One region of the Streptomyces sp. NPDC050264 genome, then DNA from elsewhere that is predicted to be linked to it. Evidence: riboswitches for the same ligand, from Rfam matches in the RefSeq annotation. Region 1 holds a riboswitch; each other region holds the start of a gene.

Region 1 (5,199 bases):
AGAAACACGCCAGCAGGGCCCGACAACGCCTCGGCGGCGCCCAGCACGCCTCGGAGCGGAACAGCCGACCGGACCAGCAGATCGTCGAAGCCTTCCTGACAGCGGCCCGAACCGGGGATACGCGCAGAATGATCCAACTGCTCGCGCCCGACAGCGTCCGCGACGCCGACGCTGCGCTCCTGCCTCGCGGAGCCCGCACCGCCGTCATCGGTGCTGTCGACATCGCCACCGAGACCGTGCGCTTCCGCGATCGCATTCAGTCGGCTTGCCGACTCACCGTCAACAACAAACCGGTGTACCTCATCGCGCCGGGAGGACATCCCCTCGCCACGATCGAGATCAGCACAGCCGATCAGAAGGTCACGAGAATCGCGCTGCGATCGGCCCGAGCCGACGACCATTTCGCGGCCGCCCCACCGTCAACAACTCCCTGACCCGGGTCATCGCCGCACTGTATGCGTCGGACCAGCTCATGGACCTTTCCGGCAGGGCGCTCATCGGCGCCGAACTGGGCGCACAGCTGGGCGTGACGGACGTCGACGGCAGCGCACCACGCTCTCTGCGGTACACGCACGGCGGCCCTGCGGAGCTGCATGCCAGCCTGCGGTGACATGGTTCCGCCCAGGTTGTCAGGCTGGTTGATTTCTCCGGCAACCGCACGATCCGTGTGGTGCCTGCGCTCACCGGAGCGGGCTGTGATCCCGTCGCTGGACCAGCCGAGGGCGCACCGGATGGCCGGGGCGGCGACGTCGCCCGGATGGTCGCGGACGCCTGGGCCGCCATGGAGCAGGACCGCGGAAGCTCAGCGGAGCGCGGCCACCAGCGCGTCGCTCGCCGAGCACCACACCTGGCGTGCCTCGGTGAACCCCTGGCGCAGCAGCGTCTCGATGTGCCACCGGGTCGAGGTGGGGCGATCGCGCCGCGGCTGGTCGGTCCGAGGCTGTCGAGGATCGCCGAGCAGCGCGAAACGTTCGGCCGCCGCCTCGGCGAGGAGGGGATCGCGGGCCGCCTCACCCCACCAGTCGGCCCAGTCCAGGGCTCCGTGGCGGCGCTGGTGTGTCCGGCGGTCGGTGTGCAGCGTGTGGAGGGCGGCGTTGATGCGGGGAGCGGACTCGTCCTTCATGTGGTCGGCGTTCAGGAACACCCCGCCTTCGCGCAGCAGGCCGGCCAGGGTGCCGTACAGCCGGTCGAGCGGCTCGGTGTCGAGCCAGTGCAGCGCTGTGGCGGTGACCACAGCGTCGTACGACGGATACGGGAGGCGTGCGGTCCACGCGGCGTCGGTCAGGTCGGCCTCGACGAAGGACACGCGCTCGTCCCCGGCGAAGTGGCCGCGGGCGATGGTCAGCAGGAGCGGATCGATGTCCACGCAGGTGACGTCGGCGTCGGGGAGCCGGCGCAGCAGCCGGTCCGAGATGCTGCCGGTGCCACAGGCCAGGTCGAGGACGCGCGGCGTGCGGCCCGCCACGGCCTCGACCGTGTCGACCATGACCCTGAAGCGCTCTTCCCGGTCGGGCATGTACCACTCCTGCTGGCGGTCCCAACTGGTCTGCCAGGCGTGCCAGTTGGAAAGGTGCGTCGCTGTCATGGGGTGGTGCTTCCTCTCGCGGGCCTCCGGGGCGGGCCGGGCCACCGCCGGTCTCTCGTGTCGTACTGCTCGGTCCTGCGTTCCGGACCGTGCTGATCGACATTGTGTGCCGAGTCGCGAGAGGCGCGCACAGGGGGCCCGGTCCCCGTGCCGAACGGTGCCCGGGGCGACCGGGTTCCCGCGCCCTTCACCTCGTACGCCACAATGAGGGCACAAGGCGACGGGGACCAGGAAGCCGGTGCGATTCCGGCGCGGTCCCGCCACTGTGACCGGGGAGCGAATCTCCCGCACGCCACTGCCCGTTGACGCGGGCGGGAAGGCGGAGGCGAGCGACGATCCGGAAGCCAGGAGACTGACCCGTCGCCGGTCTGACGTCAGGGGCGAGGACACCCCGGAGAGGATCGACTGTGACGACGCATGCCCGGACGGGGCCGGGGCACCGGCCGGAACCCGGCAGGCGAGGCGTGCTGGCCGCCGGAGGAGCCCTGGCGCTCGCCGCGTCCGGACTGCTCACCGGCTGCGGCGGCGACGCGAAGGACGGGGGAGGCGGCGACAGGTTCCGTGCCGCGTTCACCTCGGGCGGCTCGCAGGAGACCCTCGACCCGCACGTCGCCCCGAACTTCGTCGACCAGGCCCGCGCCAAGGCCCTCTACGACACGCTCGGCACGTACGCCGACGACATGTCGGTGCGCAAGCGGCTCGCGGAGTCCTGGGAGAGCGACGCGTCCGGTACCCGGTGGCGGGTACGGCTGCGTGCGGCCCGGTTCCACGACGGGAGGCCGGTCACCGCCAAGGACGTTCTCTACAGTTACCGGCGCGCCGCCGGCCCCGAGGTCGGCTCGCCCTCGCAGGTGCTGCTCTCCGCGATCGACTTCACCGCGAGCAAGGCGGACGGCGACCGGTCCGTCGTCTTCGTCCTGAAGGCGCCGAACTTCGAGTTCCCCACCGTGTTCGCCGGCCCCGGCACCGAGATCATCCCCGCCGGGACGACGGACTTCCGCGAGCCGATCGGCTCCGGTCCCTTCACCTACGTGTCGTTCACCCCCGGCGGCACCGCCCGCTACCGGCGCTGGGCGGACCACTGGGACGGCGCTCCGCACATCGCCGAACTGGAGATCGTCCCCGCGAACGAGGAGTCCGCGCGGCTCAACGCCCTGCTGTCCGGGCAGGTGCACTACGCGGCCGACATGGCCGGCGCCTCGGTGGAACGGCTGAAGAAGGACGGCTCGACCCGCCTGCTGACCGCCGAGCGCGCCACCGCCCAGCAACTCCTGTTGCGCACCGGCCGTGAGCCGTTCACCGATCCACGGCTGATACGCGCCGTACAACTGGGCATCGACCGGCCGGCGCTGGTCCGTATCGCGCTGGCCGGGCACGGCGAGGTCGGCAACGACTTGTTCGGCGTGGGCCTGCGCGGCTACCCCGACGGCCTCGCGCCCCGGGAACGGGACGTCGGCACGGCGAGGAAGCTTGTGAAGGAGGCCGGCGCGGACGGGCTGCACCTCACCGTGGAGACCAGCTCGGTCGACGCGGCATGGGAACCCGCGGCCGACCTGATGACACGGAACCTGCGGGAGATCGGGCTGAGGCTGACCGCCAACACCCGCGCGTCCAGCACGTACTTCAGCGAGATCAGGACCAAGGGCGTCGCCGCCTTCAACACCAGCTCCACCCTTCCCGTCTCCGACTTCCTGCAGCAGCGGGTCCGGGGAGGGGCTGCCCGCAACCAGACCCAGTACGCCTCGGAGAAGTTCGACGCGCTGCTCGACCGGGCCCGTACCACCCGGGACGAGCAGGACCGGCTGAGCCTGCTCGCCCGCGCCCAGAAGATCGCCCGCGCCGAGTCCGGGCTCCTGGTGTGGGCGTTCTCCGACGCCAACGACGCCATCAGCCGGTCGGTCAGTGGTCTGCGGGCCGCGCCGCCCAACTCGCACGACTGGGCCCGCTTCGACCGGGTCCGCCTCACCTGACGTGCGCGCCTACGTGCTGCGGCGCTCCCTGCTGGCGCTCCTGCAGTGCCTGGTGGTGCTGGTCGCCGTGTTCGCCGTCGGCGCGCTCCTGCCCGGAGACACGGCCGACGTGCTGCGCGGCGAACTCGGCACACCCGAACAAGTAGCGGCTCTGCGGCAGCAGTTGGGCCTCGACGAACCGGCCTGGACCCGCTTCGGGCACTGGCTCGGCCACCTGTTCACCGGCGACCTGGGGCACTCGCTGACGACCGGGCTGCCGGTCGGCGACGACATCGGCCGCCGTAGCGGAGTGACGCTGCTGCTCGGCGTGCCCGCGCTGATCCTCGTCACCGTGCTGGCACCGCTGCTGGGAACCGTGTCGGGGCTGCGGGAGGGCAGCCGCCTCGACCGGGCCCTGAACACGGTCACGGTTCTGCTGCACGCCGTGCCCGAGTTCGTGCTCGCGCTGCTCCTGGTCGCGTCGGTCTCACTGGCGGCGGGACTGCTGCCCGCCACCGCCGTCGGCATGGACACCGCCGGGCTGCTCGGGGAGCCGTCCGTGCTGGTGCTTCCCGTGGTCGTACTGACCGCACGGCACCTGTGCGATCTGGCCCGGCAGATACGCGCCGGAGTGGCAGGGGAGCGCCACGGTCCCGTGGCCGAACACCTGCGACTGCTCGGCGTACGCGAGCGCACAGTGGTGCTCCGCCACGTGCTGCCCAATGCCCTCGGCCCCGCCGCCCAGCAGTACGCCCGTTGTGTCGAGGGACTGCTGGGCGGCGCCGTCCTCGTAGAGGCCGTCTTCGGATTCCGCGGACTCGGCAACGGCTTCGTCGAGGCGGTGCAGAACCGCGATCTCCCACAAGTGCAGACGTACGCGCTGCTGTTCACCGGCACCGCGGTCGTGGTGAACCTCGCCGGTGACCTGGTCGCCCACCGCCTGGCACCGCGACGGGAGATGGCCCCATGACGCCCCTGCCCGTGACCACCGGCCTGCGCAGGGATCGGGCCCGCCGCCCTTGGACCGCTCTGGTCCTCCTCGCGGTGCCGGTGGCGACGGCTCTGATCGGTCCGTGGGTGGCCGGGGACACGGCTCCGCGGGAGGACGCGCTGCCCTCGCAAGCGCCCGGCGGAGGGCATGCGCTCGGTACCGACGTCCTGGGGCGGGACGTGCTGTCACTCGTTCTGCACGGTGGCGCCTCGGTGCTGGGAAGCGCCTTTGGTGCCCTCCTGATCGGCATGATCGCGGGAGTACCCCTGGGCCTGCTGGCCGCCGGGCCGCGGCGCACCCTCGACGAGACGGTGATGCGCACCCTGGACCTGCTGCTCGCCTTCCCCGGGCTACTGGTGCTGATGACCCTGGCCGCGACGGGCCACCGCGACTGGTACTGGCTGCTGACGGTCGCCGGACTGCTCCAGGTACCGGCCGTGGCCCGCCTGGTCCGCGGAGCCGCACTTGCCCCCGGCGCCCGTACGGTCGTCGAGGCACTGCGGATGCAGGGCCGCGGCTGGGCGTACATCCATCTGCGGCATCTGGCACGGGAGTTGGCCGCACCACTGGCCACGGACGCGGCCGGCCGGTTCTCCGTCGTGTTGTATCTACTGGCCTCCGCGAACTTCCTCGGCCTGGGCCTGCCCGCCTCCTCACCGGACTGGGCCGTTCTC
Region 2 (5,199 bases), on a different contig from region 1:
TCCTGCTGCAGCAGCTCGCCGCCGCGGTCGCCGTGAACCACCCCGAGGCCCATCTGATGGTGGTGCTCGTCGACGAACGCCCCGAGGAGGTCACCGACATGCGGCGCTCCGTGCGCGGCGAGGTGTACGCCTCGACGTTCGACCAGCCCGCCAAGGCCCACATCGCGCTCGCCGAGCTCGCCATCGAGCGCGCCAAGCGCCTCGTCGAGCAGGGCCGCGACGTGGTGCTCCTGCTCGACTCCCTCACCCGGCTGTGCCGCGCCCACAACAACGCCGCGTCAGCGGGCGGCCGCACCCTGTCCGGCGGCGTCGACGCCGCCGCGCTCATCGGCCCGAAGCGCCTGTTCGGCGCGGCCCGCAACACCGAGGAGGCCGGCTCCCTGACGATCCTCGCCACAGCCCTGGTGGACACGGGTTCGCGCGCCGACGACTACTTCTTCGAGGAGCTCAAGAGCACCGGCAACATGGAGCTGCGCCTCGACCGCGCGCTCGCCGACCGCCGCGTCCACCCCGCCGTCGACATCACCCCGTCCGGCACGCGCCGCGAGGAACTCCTGCTGTCCGCCCCCGAGTCGACCGCTGTACGCGGACTCCGCCGGGCCCTCCAGGGCCGCGAGGGCCAGTCGTCCTACGAGGCACTTCTGGACAAGCTGCGCCGCACCCCCGACAACGCCGCGTTCCTGCGCCAGGTCCACTCGACGGTACCCACGGGCTGACCCCGCCCCCGGATGCGTAATACTCGCTGTATGACCTCGAGCATTACGCGCGCCGGCAGCGGCCCTGCCGTCACGGTGCGGCGCGCCACGGCGCGCGACGCCAGGCGCCTCACCCGGCTCGTGCGCGCCTCCCGCGCCTACGAGGCCCCGTACACGGCGATGGTCGCGGACTACCGGGTGGGCCCGGACTACATCGAGGCGCACCGGGTGTTCGTCGCGGCCGCCCGCGCGGACGACCGGGTCCTCGGCTTCTACTCCCTGATCGTCGCCCCGCCGGAGCTGGACCTGATGTTCGTCGCCGATGACGCGCAGGGCCTCGGCATCGGGCGGCTGCTCGTCTCCCACATGCGGGACGAGGCCCGCGCCGCGGACCTCGACCACGTGCGCGTCGTCTCGCATCCGCCCGCCGAGGGCTTCTACCGGAGCGTGGGCGCGCTGCGCACCGGGACCGCGCTCGCGCGGCCGCCCGCCGTCGCATGGGACCGCCCCGAACTGGTATTCCCCATCACCCCCGAGATCTGACACCCCGCGGTCCGAGGGGTTCCGCCCTCGCCCCGCACGGCGCACACTCGGTGGCATCTGAGCGGGCGGCAATGGGGCAAGGAGGCCACATTGGGCGGCAGCGAGGCGCGCGGCGACGCGTTCGACGTGATCGTGGAGATACCGCAGGGCTCCAGGAACAAGTACGAGATGGATCACGAGCTGGGGCGTATCCGGCTCGACCGGATGCTGTTCACCTCGACCCAGTACCCCGCGGACTACGGCTACATCGACGGCACGCTCGGCCGTGACGGCGATCCGCTGGACGCGCTCGTGCTGACCGACGACGCGACGTTCCCCGGCTGCACCATCGAGTGCCGGGCGATCGGCATGTTCGTGATGAGCGACGAGAAGGGACCGGACGAGAAGGTCCTCTGTGTCCCCGCCCATGACCCGCGCCACGCCTCGATCCAGGACATCGAGGACATCCCCGAGTTCGACCGCCTGGAGATCACCCACTTCTTCGAGGTCTACAAGGACCTGGAGCCCGGCAAGTCGGTGGAGGGCTCCCATTGGGAGGGCAGCGACAAGGCCTACGAGGAGATCGGGCGGTCGCGCGAGCGCCGGGGGCGATAGCCGCCCGCGGCGCCGGGGAGTGCGTCGACTAGGGTGGTCGGGCCGTGGTGCTCGGGAAGACCGGTGACGGCCCCCAGGGGTCAAGTCCGGAGCGGCCCTCGCCACTGTGATCGGGTTTCGCGCCGCCCTCGGGCCGGCGCGAAGCGCACCGCTCCACACGTCACTGGCTGCCGCAGGGCCGCTGGGAAGGCAGGAGCGGCGTGGCACGCCCGTAAGCCAGGAGACCGGCCGCGGCATCTCACAAAGTGATTCCACGAGGTGCTGGAGCGTGATCAAGGCATGACCCTGCCCGGGAACTCCCCTGCGCGGCCCACCGGCCCGCACCCCCCTGCCACTTTCCGCTGGCGCCGCGAGGACACCGTGCGCACCGCGGGTCTCATCGCGGTGATCGCGGCCCTGCACGTCGTCGCGTTCGGCGTGCTGTTCCTCCTCGTCGTCCCCGAGCACTACGAGGTCGGCAACAAGGCCTTCGGTATCGGCCTCGGCGTCACCGCGTACACGCTCGGCATGCGGCACGCCTTCGACGCCGACCACATCGCCGCGATCGACAACACGACCCGCAAGCTGATGGCGGACGGCAAGCGGCCCGTCTCCGTGGGGTTCTGGTTCGCGCTCGGCCACTCCAGCGTGGTCGTCGCGATGGCCGCCCTGGTGGCGGGCGGCGCGGCCCTCGCGGGCACCCTGCTGAACGACGAGTCCAGCACCCATCAGGTGCTCGGCGTCGTCGGCACCACCGTCTCGGGTACGTTCCTGTACCTCATCGCCGCCCTCAACCTCGTGGCCCTGCTGGGCATCCTGAAGGTCTTCCGGGCGATGCGCGAGGGCTCGTACGACGAGCGGGAGCTGGAACAGCACCTGGCCTCACGGGGGTTCATGAACCGGATCCTCGGCCGCTTCACCAAATCGATCACCCGCCCGGGGCAGATGTATCCGCTCGGCTTCCTCTTCGGCCTCGGCTTCGACACGGCAACCGAGGTGACGTTGATGGTGATGGCGGGCAGTGGCGCGGCGGCGGGTCTGCCGTGGTACGCGATCCTGTGCCTGCCGCTGCTGTTCGCCGCGGGCATGAGCCTGTTCGACACGCTCGACGGGACGTTCATGAACTTCGCCTACCAGTGGGCGTTCTCCAACCCGGTGCGCAAGGTGTTCTACAACCTCACCATCACCGGTCTGTCGATCGCGGTCGCCTTCTTCATCGGCACCATCGAGCTCGTCGGCGTCCTGCACGAGAAGCTCGACCTCACCGACGCGCTGACCGGCTGGATAGCCGGCCTCGATATGGACAACGTCGGCTACGTCATCGTCGGCCTGTTCGTGGTGGTGTGGGCGGCGGCGATCGCCTACTGGCGCCTCGCCAGGGTCGAGCAGCGCTGGTCGGCGCGGGTCGCCGAGGGCGGGTAGGGGCCCGCCGCCCCGGGCGCGGGCGTCGCATAGCGTGCAGCACGACGACACCGCCCGAGCACGGAGGACCCCGAATGAGCGCCGCCCGCCTGCCCCTTGAGGGCGTCACCGTCGTCAGCCTGGAACAGGCGGTGGCCGCGCCGTTCGCCACGCGCCAGCTCGCCGACCTCGGCGCGCGCGTGATCAAGGTGGAGCGGCCCGGCGCGGGGGACTTCGCGCGCGGCTACGACGAAACGGTGCACGGCCAGTCCAGTCACTTCGTGTGGCTGAACCGCTCGAAGGACTCGGTGACGCTCGACGTCAAGACCGACGGCGGCCGTGCGGTCCTGGAGCGGCTGCTGGCGGGAGCGGATGTCTTCGTGCAGAATCTCGCACCCGGCGCGGCGGCCCGACTCGGCCTCTCCGCGCGCGAGTTGGCACAGCGCCACCCGGCGTTGATCGTCTGCGACATCTCCGGCTACGGAGCCGACGGGCCGTGGGCGCACCGCAAGGCGTACGACCTGCTGGTGCAGTGCGAGACGGGCGTCCTGTCGGTGACGGGCGCCCCCGGCGCCCCGGCCAAGGTCGGCATCGCGATCGCCGACATCGCGGCCGGGATGTACGCGTTCTCGGGCATCCTCACCGCCCTGTACGAGCGGCGGGCCACGGGCACCGCACGCGCGGTGGAGGTGTCGCTGTTCGAGGCGCTCGCGGAGTGGATGGGCTACCCCGCGTACTACACGGCGCACTCGGGCCGGCAGCCGGAACGGGTCGGCGCAGCGCACCCGACGATCGCCCCCTACGGCCCCTATGACGCGGCGGACGGCAAGACGGTCCTGCTGGCCATCCAGAACGAACGGGAGTGGGCTTCCTTCTGCGCGGAGTTCCTGGACGACGCCTCTCTGGCCGATGATCCGCGCTTCCACCGCAACTCGGCCCGGGTCGCGCACCGCGCCGAACTCGACGCGATCGTCACCGCCCGCTTCGCCGAACTCGGCGCACAGGAGGCCGTCGCCCTCCTGGAACGCGCCAAGGTCGCGAACGCCCGGCTCAACACCGTCGCCGACTTCCTGGACCACCCGGTCCTGGCCGGCCGCGACCGCTGGCGGGACGTCGCCACCCCGGGCGGCCCCGTCCGCGCGCTGCTGCCCCCGGTGGGGCTGCACGGCGTGGAGCCCCGGATGGACCCGGTCCCGGCGGTGGGCGAACACACGGAGGCGGTCCTGAAGGAGTTCGGCTACGACGCGGCGGCGATCGGTGAACTACGGGAGCAGGGGGCGCTGTGACGCAGGGGCACTCGATGGGCACGCGAACGCGGGCCGTTCGGCCCACCACAAGGGTCACTCGGCCCGCTCCCGCCGAAGGCTCTCACTGAGATGCTGCCGCACAGAGCCTCCCGTGCCCTCGTTCTCCCGCAGGGGCGCACGGTGGAGGCCCGGGCCCGCCGGGCGCAGGAGGGGGAGCTGCGACCGGCGGGCCCGGTGACGGGGCCACGCCGGGCGCGGTGTGACACGCGTAAATCATCCCGGTCGGAGCGGTAAAGTGTCGCGTCAACCTGCACGCGCCCGATCACCCAGGAGCACCTACGTGACCGTAGCCATCGACTCGTCCGAGGCAGCCGTCCCGTCCGGCGAGGACGCCGGGGACACGACCGTCGCGGAGCCCACCCCCGCGGCGGACGTGCCGGAGGCGCGCCAGTCCGACGCGGACGAGGAGAGGGCCGAGCCGGGGGACACCGCCGACACGTGGACCCCTTCGACCGGCACATCCGAAACACCTGACACCTCCGTCACCACCGGCACGACCGACAGCGCCGCCGCCACGTCCGCGCCCGAGAACTTCTGGCAGCCCCCGGCCGCCGGCACCGAGGTCGGGGCCCAGGCCGAGGACGAGGACGACGACGTCTCCGGCGAGGTACCGGAGTCCATCGCCCGCGACGCCCAGGAGTTCGGCGTCTACGCCCGCACCGGCGGCTGGACCTTCGCCC
Region 3 (5,199 bases), on a different contig from region 1:
GTGCCAGGGCTCCAGTGCGTTGCGGAACATAAGGGGCACTCCTTGTCGTGATCGCGCCTATGGGCACGGCGTGCGTACCGCATCCTCAGCATTACTTGCTACATTGCGCAACCGTACAACCCTGAGGGGACTTCGCACGTCACCTCCAGTAGGACGCAGAGGATGAGGGCACGTCGATGACGCAGACTCCCGAGGCACCGGCCGAGCGCACCCGCCGCAAGGGCCGGGCGGCGCGCGGCGACACGGGGCGCCGGGGCGCCCGCCGACGCCGACGCGGCAGGCTGCGGTTCGGCCTCGCGGCGGGCCTGGCCTTCCTCGTCCTGGTCACGGCCGGCGCGGGCTGGGTGTATCTGCGGCTGAGCGGCAACATCGACACGTTCGGCGCGGACGGAGTGTCCAAGAACCGCCCGGACGCCGACGCGTCCAAGGGCGAGAACGTCCTGGTCATCGGCACGGACGCGCGGACCGGCGGCAACAGCGAGCTCGGCGGCGGCGACAAGAGCGACGTCGGCCGCTCCGACACCGCGTTCCTGCTGCACGTCTACGCCGACCATGAACACGCGGTCGGGGTCTCCGTGCCCCGCGACACCCTGGTCACCATCCCGCCGTGCAAGCTCCCCGACGGAACATGGAGCGAGACCCGGACCGGGGTGATGTTCAACGCGGCCTACTCGACGGGGGAGACGGCCGAGGGCAATCCGGCGTGCACCCAGAACACCGTGGAGAAGCTGACCGGGCTGCGCGTCGACCACACCGTCGTCGTCGACTTCAAGGGCTTCTCGCAACTCACCGACGTGGTCGGCGGCGTGAAGGTCTGCCTCCCGCAGGACGTCTACCAGAACGACCTCAACCCGAACCGCGCCACCCGCGGCAAGCTCCTCTTCGAGAAGGGCGAGCAGACGGTCTCCGGGCAGCGGGCCCTCGACTACGTCCGCATCCGGCACGGCATCGGCGACGGCTCCGACATCGGCCGCATCAAACGCCAGCAGGCGTTCGTCTCCAGCCTCATCAAGAAGATCAAGGACGACGGGTTCACCCCCACCAAGCTGCTGCCGCTCGCCGACGCCGCCACCAAGTCGATGACCGTCGACCCCGGCCTCGGCTCGGCGGACAAGCTGCTGAAGTTCGCGATGACGCTGAAGGACGTGGACCTGCACAACACCAAATTCGTCACCATCCCCTGGAAGTACGACGGCGACCGCGTCGCCGTCGTACAGCCGGACGCCGACGCGTTGTGGGCCGCGCTCAAGGACGACCGCACCCTCGACGGAAAGGACGCCGGGGCCAAGAACGGCGGGAAGGCGGCCGCTTCGCCCACCCCCTCGCCCACCGTCCAAGAGGTCTCCGGTGCGGGCGTGTCCGTCGCCGTCTACAACGGCACCATGACCAAGGGCCTCGCCTCCACCGCCGCCGAGGCGCTGACCGACCACGACTTCACCGTCACCGGCACCGCCAACGCGGCCGCCCAGGACCACGCCACCACCACGATCGAGTACGGCCCCGGGCAGCGGACCGACGCCGAGGAAGTCGCCCGTCTCTTCCCCGACGCCGAGGTGCGGGCCGCGGACACGGAGGGCATCGCCGTCGTGCTGGGAGCGGACTACACCGGCAGCGCGTCCCCGTCACCGGCCCCCACGTCCGTCCCCTCCGGCGTGGCCGAGGACGCGCGCTCGGCCGACGAGGACCTCTGCTCCAACCTGTCCTACGGATGACCGCCGGGCAGTTCGGCGCGCACGGTGCGGGCCGCCGTGACCAGGGTCTCCAGGGAGGCCCGCACCTCCGGCCAGCCGCGGGTCTTCAGTCCGCAGTCCGGATTGACCCACAGCCGGGACGCCGGTACGGCCCGAAGTCCCTTGCGCAGCAGGCCGGTCACCTCGTCCGCGTCCGGCACACGGGGGGAGTGGATGTCGTACACGCCGGGCCCCGCCTCGCGCGGGTAGCCGTGCGCGGCCAGTTCGTACGCGACCTGCATGTGGGAGCGGGCCGCCTCCAGGCTGATGACATCGGCGTCGAGGTCGTCGATGGCCCCGACGATGTCACCGAACTCGGCGTAGCACATGTGCGTGTGGATCTGGGTGTCGGGACGCACGCCGCCGGTGGCGAGCCGGAACGCCTCGGTGGCCCACCGCAGATAGGCGGGCCGGTCGGCGGCCCGCAGCGGCAGCGTCTCGCGCAGGGCGGGCTCGTCGACCTGGATCACCGAGGTGCCGTTCGCCTCCAGGTCCCCGACCTCGTCGCGCAGGGCGAGCGCGACCTGGCGCGCGGTGTCGCCGAGCAGCTGGTCGTCGCGGACGAACGACCAGGCGAGCATGGTGACGGGCCCGGTGAGCATGCCCTTGACCGGGCGCGGGGTCAGTGACTGCGCGTACGTCGTCCAGCGCACCGTCATCGGTTCCGGCCGGGAGATGTCACCGGCCAGGATCGGCGGCCGCACGCAGCGGGTGCCGTAGGACTGCACCCAGCCGTGCCGCGTCGCCAGGTATCCGGTGAGCTGTTCGGCGAAGTACTGGACCATGTCGTTGCGTTCCGGCTCACCGTGCACGAGAACGTCGAGCCCGGCCTTCTCCTGGAAGGTGATGACCTCGCCGATCTCCGCCGCGATCCGCTCCTCGTACGCGGCCGTGCCGATCCGCCCGGCCCGCAAGTCCGCTCGTGCGGTACGCAGTTCACCGGTCTGCGGAAAGGAGCCGATGGTCGTGGTCGGCAGCAGGGGCAGGCCGAGATGGGCGCGCTGGGCCGCGGCCCGTTCGGGATATGACGTCGAGCGGCGCGTGCCGGCGTCCATGACGGCGGCGGCGCGGGCCCGCACGGCGGGGTCGCGGGTGATGGGGGAGGCGGCGCGGGAGGCCAAGTCGGCCCGGTTTGCGGCGAGTTCGGCGGTGATGGCACCCGTTCCCCGGGTCAGTCCCTTGGCGAGGGTGACCACCTCGGCCGTCTTCTGCCGGGCGAAGGACAGCCACCGCAGGATCTGCGGATCGAGGTCGCGTTCCCGCGCCGCGTCCAGCGGGACGTGGAGCAGTGAGCAGGAGGCGGCCACGTCGACCCGCTCGGCGAGCCCGAGCAGGGTGCCCAGTGTGGCGAGGGACTTCTCCAGGTCGTTCACCCAGATGTTGCGGCCGTCGACGACGCCGGCGACCAGCCGCTTGCCGGGCAGTCCGCCGGCCGCGGCGAGCGCGTCGAGGTTCGCGGCGGCCGGCCCGGTGAAGTCCAGGGCGAGCCCTTCGACGGGGGCCTTGGCCAGCACCGGGAGGGCGTCGCCGAGACGGTCGAAGTACGAGCCGATCAGCAGCTGCGGACGGTCCGTGAGCGAGCCGAGATCGCGGAACGCCCGCTCGGCTGCGTTCAGTTCGGCCGCGGTGCGGTCCTGGACGAGAGCGGGCTCGTCCAGCTGTACCCAGTCGGCTCCCGCGGCGCGCAGATCGGCGAGCACCCGCGCGTACACGGGCAGCAGCCGGTCCAGCAGGGTCAGCGGCACGAAGTCCGCGGCGACGCCCGGCGCGGGCTTGGCGAGCAGCAGGTAGGTGACGGGGCCGACGAGCACGGGCCGCGGCGTCAGCCCGAGCGCGAGAGCCTCGCGCACCTCCTGGACCTGCTTGGCGGAGTCGGCCGCGAACACCGTGTCAGGACCCAACTCCGGGACGAGATAGTGGTAGTTGGTGTCGAACCACTTGGTCATCTCCAGCGGCGCCACGTCCTGGGTGCCGCGGGCCATCGCGAAGTAGCCGTCGAGGGCGTCCGCGTCGACGGCGGCGCGATGGCGCGCGGGCACGGCCCCCACCATGACGGTCGTGTCCAGGACGTGGTCGTAGTACGAGAAGTCGCCGGCCGGGACCTCGTGGAGGCCGGCGTCCGCGAGGTCCTGCCAGTGTGTGCGGCGCAGTTCGGCGGCGGTGGCGCGCAGCGCGTCGGCGTCGACGCGGCCCTTCCAGTACCCCTCGACGGCCTTCTTCAGTTCCCGGTCGCGCCCCTGGCGCGGGTAGCCGTACACGGTGGCGCGCGCCGATCCGGCTGTGTTCCTGCTGGTCACGGAGATCTCCTTCGCGAGATGAATCCCTGAGATCCCGGCGACGGGACGAGAGACGCGAAGGGGTGACGGACCGGGCGGCCCGGACCGCCGCGAGAGGGCACGGTCGTCCGCCCGATATGTTCGCCGACCCGCCCTCGAGGTCGCCAGGATGTCCGCGCACGCGTCGTACGCACACGGGCAGTTGGCAGGTCTTCGGACTCGCGGGCACGCCTCGTGTCGTACGAGACATCTACTGGCCGTCGCTTCCCAGGCCCTTGGCGGGGCCCAGTGCTGATGACGGCGGTCGTTCCCACTCACCGCTGCGGGGCAGTCCCGGATTCCCACCGGGTTCCCTCTTGCGACGCATCCCGCCTGGCGGACGGGGCGAACCAGCTGCGTCGATCAGCGTACGGGGTCGCCCGCCGGTGCTCAATGCCGACCCGACGACGCCCCGGGCCGGCGCTACCAGGGGGCGGGCCAGGTGCCGGGGCCGCCGCCGCGCCAGTCGATCAGCGGGGACTCCGCCACGTCCGACGCGTCCACGTCGAGTCCGGCCCGGCGCAGGAACTCGGCGACGTCGCGCGGCTCGTGCGCGAGTCCGAGGATCTCGCCGTCCACGCGGACACGGCGCCCTCCGTCGGGCGAGGGCTGGTGGACGATGACCGGTTTGCTCATGCTCCCACCGTCCGGCGTGCCCGCCGCTTGCGCATCCTGAGACCCGGCGCCCCTGAGGCTGGGCGCATCAGGTGACCCGTCCCGCGTGGCGTCACACGTCGTGTGCGGGCCCTTTTCAGGATGGTCGCGTCAGGCGCCGGCGGTCGGCCGCGCACGGCTCGAACAGGAGAGAGAGCCCTGGTGGCCGTCGCCCTCGTCCGCAACGATCCCGCGCCCGCGACCCCGCCACGACAGCGGAACCGTCCACACGGGGACCCCGGCACCGCGGTCGCCGTCGCCGTACCGGCCGCCGTGATGGCGGCCGTGGGGACCTGGGGGCTCGACCGCGACGGGGTGTGGGGCGACGAAGGCGTCACGCTGCAGATGGCCCACCGCACGCTCCCCGAGATCGCCCGCCTGGTGTCGCACATCGACGCGGTGCACGGCCTCTACTACGCGCTGATGCACTTCGTCCTCGCCCCGTATCCGGGCGAAGTGCTGCTGCGGCTGCCCTCGGTGCTGGGAGCGACGCTGACAGC

The links. A riboswitch is a leader RNA that binds a small molecule or an ion and turns the genes downstream of it on or off. The one in region 1 is predicted to bind cobalamin.
Region 2: another riboswitch for cobalamin. It lies ahead of AB0J02_RS23815 (HoxN/HupN/NixA family nickel/cobalt transporter); the one in region 1 lies ahead of AB0J02_RS12120 (ABC transporter substrate-binding protein).
Region 3: another riboswitch for cobalamin. It lies ahead of metE (5-methyltetrahydropteroyltriglutamate--homocysteine S-methyltransferase); the one in region 1 lies ahead of AB0J02_RS12120 (ABC transporter substrate-binding protein).

The regions. Positions count from the first base shown of each region.
Region 1 is NZ_JBFAKV010000006.1:62,730-67,928, forward strand. Features, by position in the region: gene AB0J02_RS12105 (sigma-70 family RNA polymerase sigma factor) at 1-434, shown strand, start outside; gene AB0J02_RS12110 (hypothetical protein) at 473-610, shown strand; gene AB0J02_RS12115 (class I SAM-dependent methyltransferase) at 803-1,585, opposite strand; cobalamin riboswitch at 1,812-1,940, shown strand; gene AB0J02_RS12120 (ABC transporter substrate-binding protein) at 1,993-3,555, shown strand; gene AB0J02_RS12125 (ABC transporter permease) at 3,557-4,504, shown strand; gene AB0J02_RS12130 (ABC transporter permease) at 4,501-5,199, shown strand, end outside.
Region 2 is NZ_JBFAKV010000013.1:106,240-111,438, forward strand. Features, by position in the region: gene rho (transcription termination factor Rho) at 1-716, shown strand, start outside; gene AB0J02_RS23805 (GNAT family N-acetyltransferase) at 747-1,238, shown strand; gene AB0J02_RS23810 (inorganic diphosphatase) at 1,329-1,832, shown strand; cobalamin riboswitch at 1,861-2,080, shown strand; gene AB0J02_RS23815 (HoxN/HupN/NixA family nickel/cobalt transporter) at 2,112-3,233, shown strand; gene AB0J02_RS23820 (CaiB/BaiF CoA-transferase family protein) at 3,308-4,498, shown strand; gene AB0J02_RS23825 (hypothetical protein) at 4,800-5,199, shown strand, end outside.
Region 3 is NZ_JBFAKV010000036.1:1,261-6,459, reverse strand. Features, by position in the region: gene tatA (Sec-independent protein translocase subunit TatA) at 1-30, opposite strand, end outside; gene AB0J02_RS39570 (LCP family protein) at 177-1,712, shown strand; gene metE (5-methyltetrahydropteroyltriglutamate--homocysteine S-methyltransferase) at 1,703-4,027, opposite strand; cobalamin riboswitch at 4,193-4,415, opposite strand; gene AB0J02_RS39560 (hypothetical protein) at 4,469-4,681, opposite strand; gene AB0J02_RS39555 (glycosyltransferase family 39 protein) at 4,862-5,199, shown strand, end outside.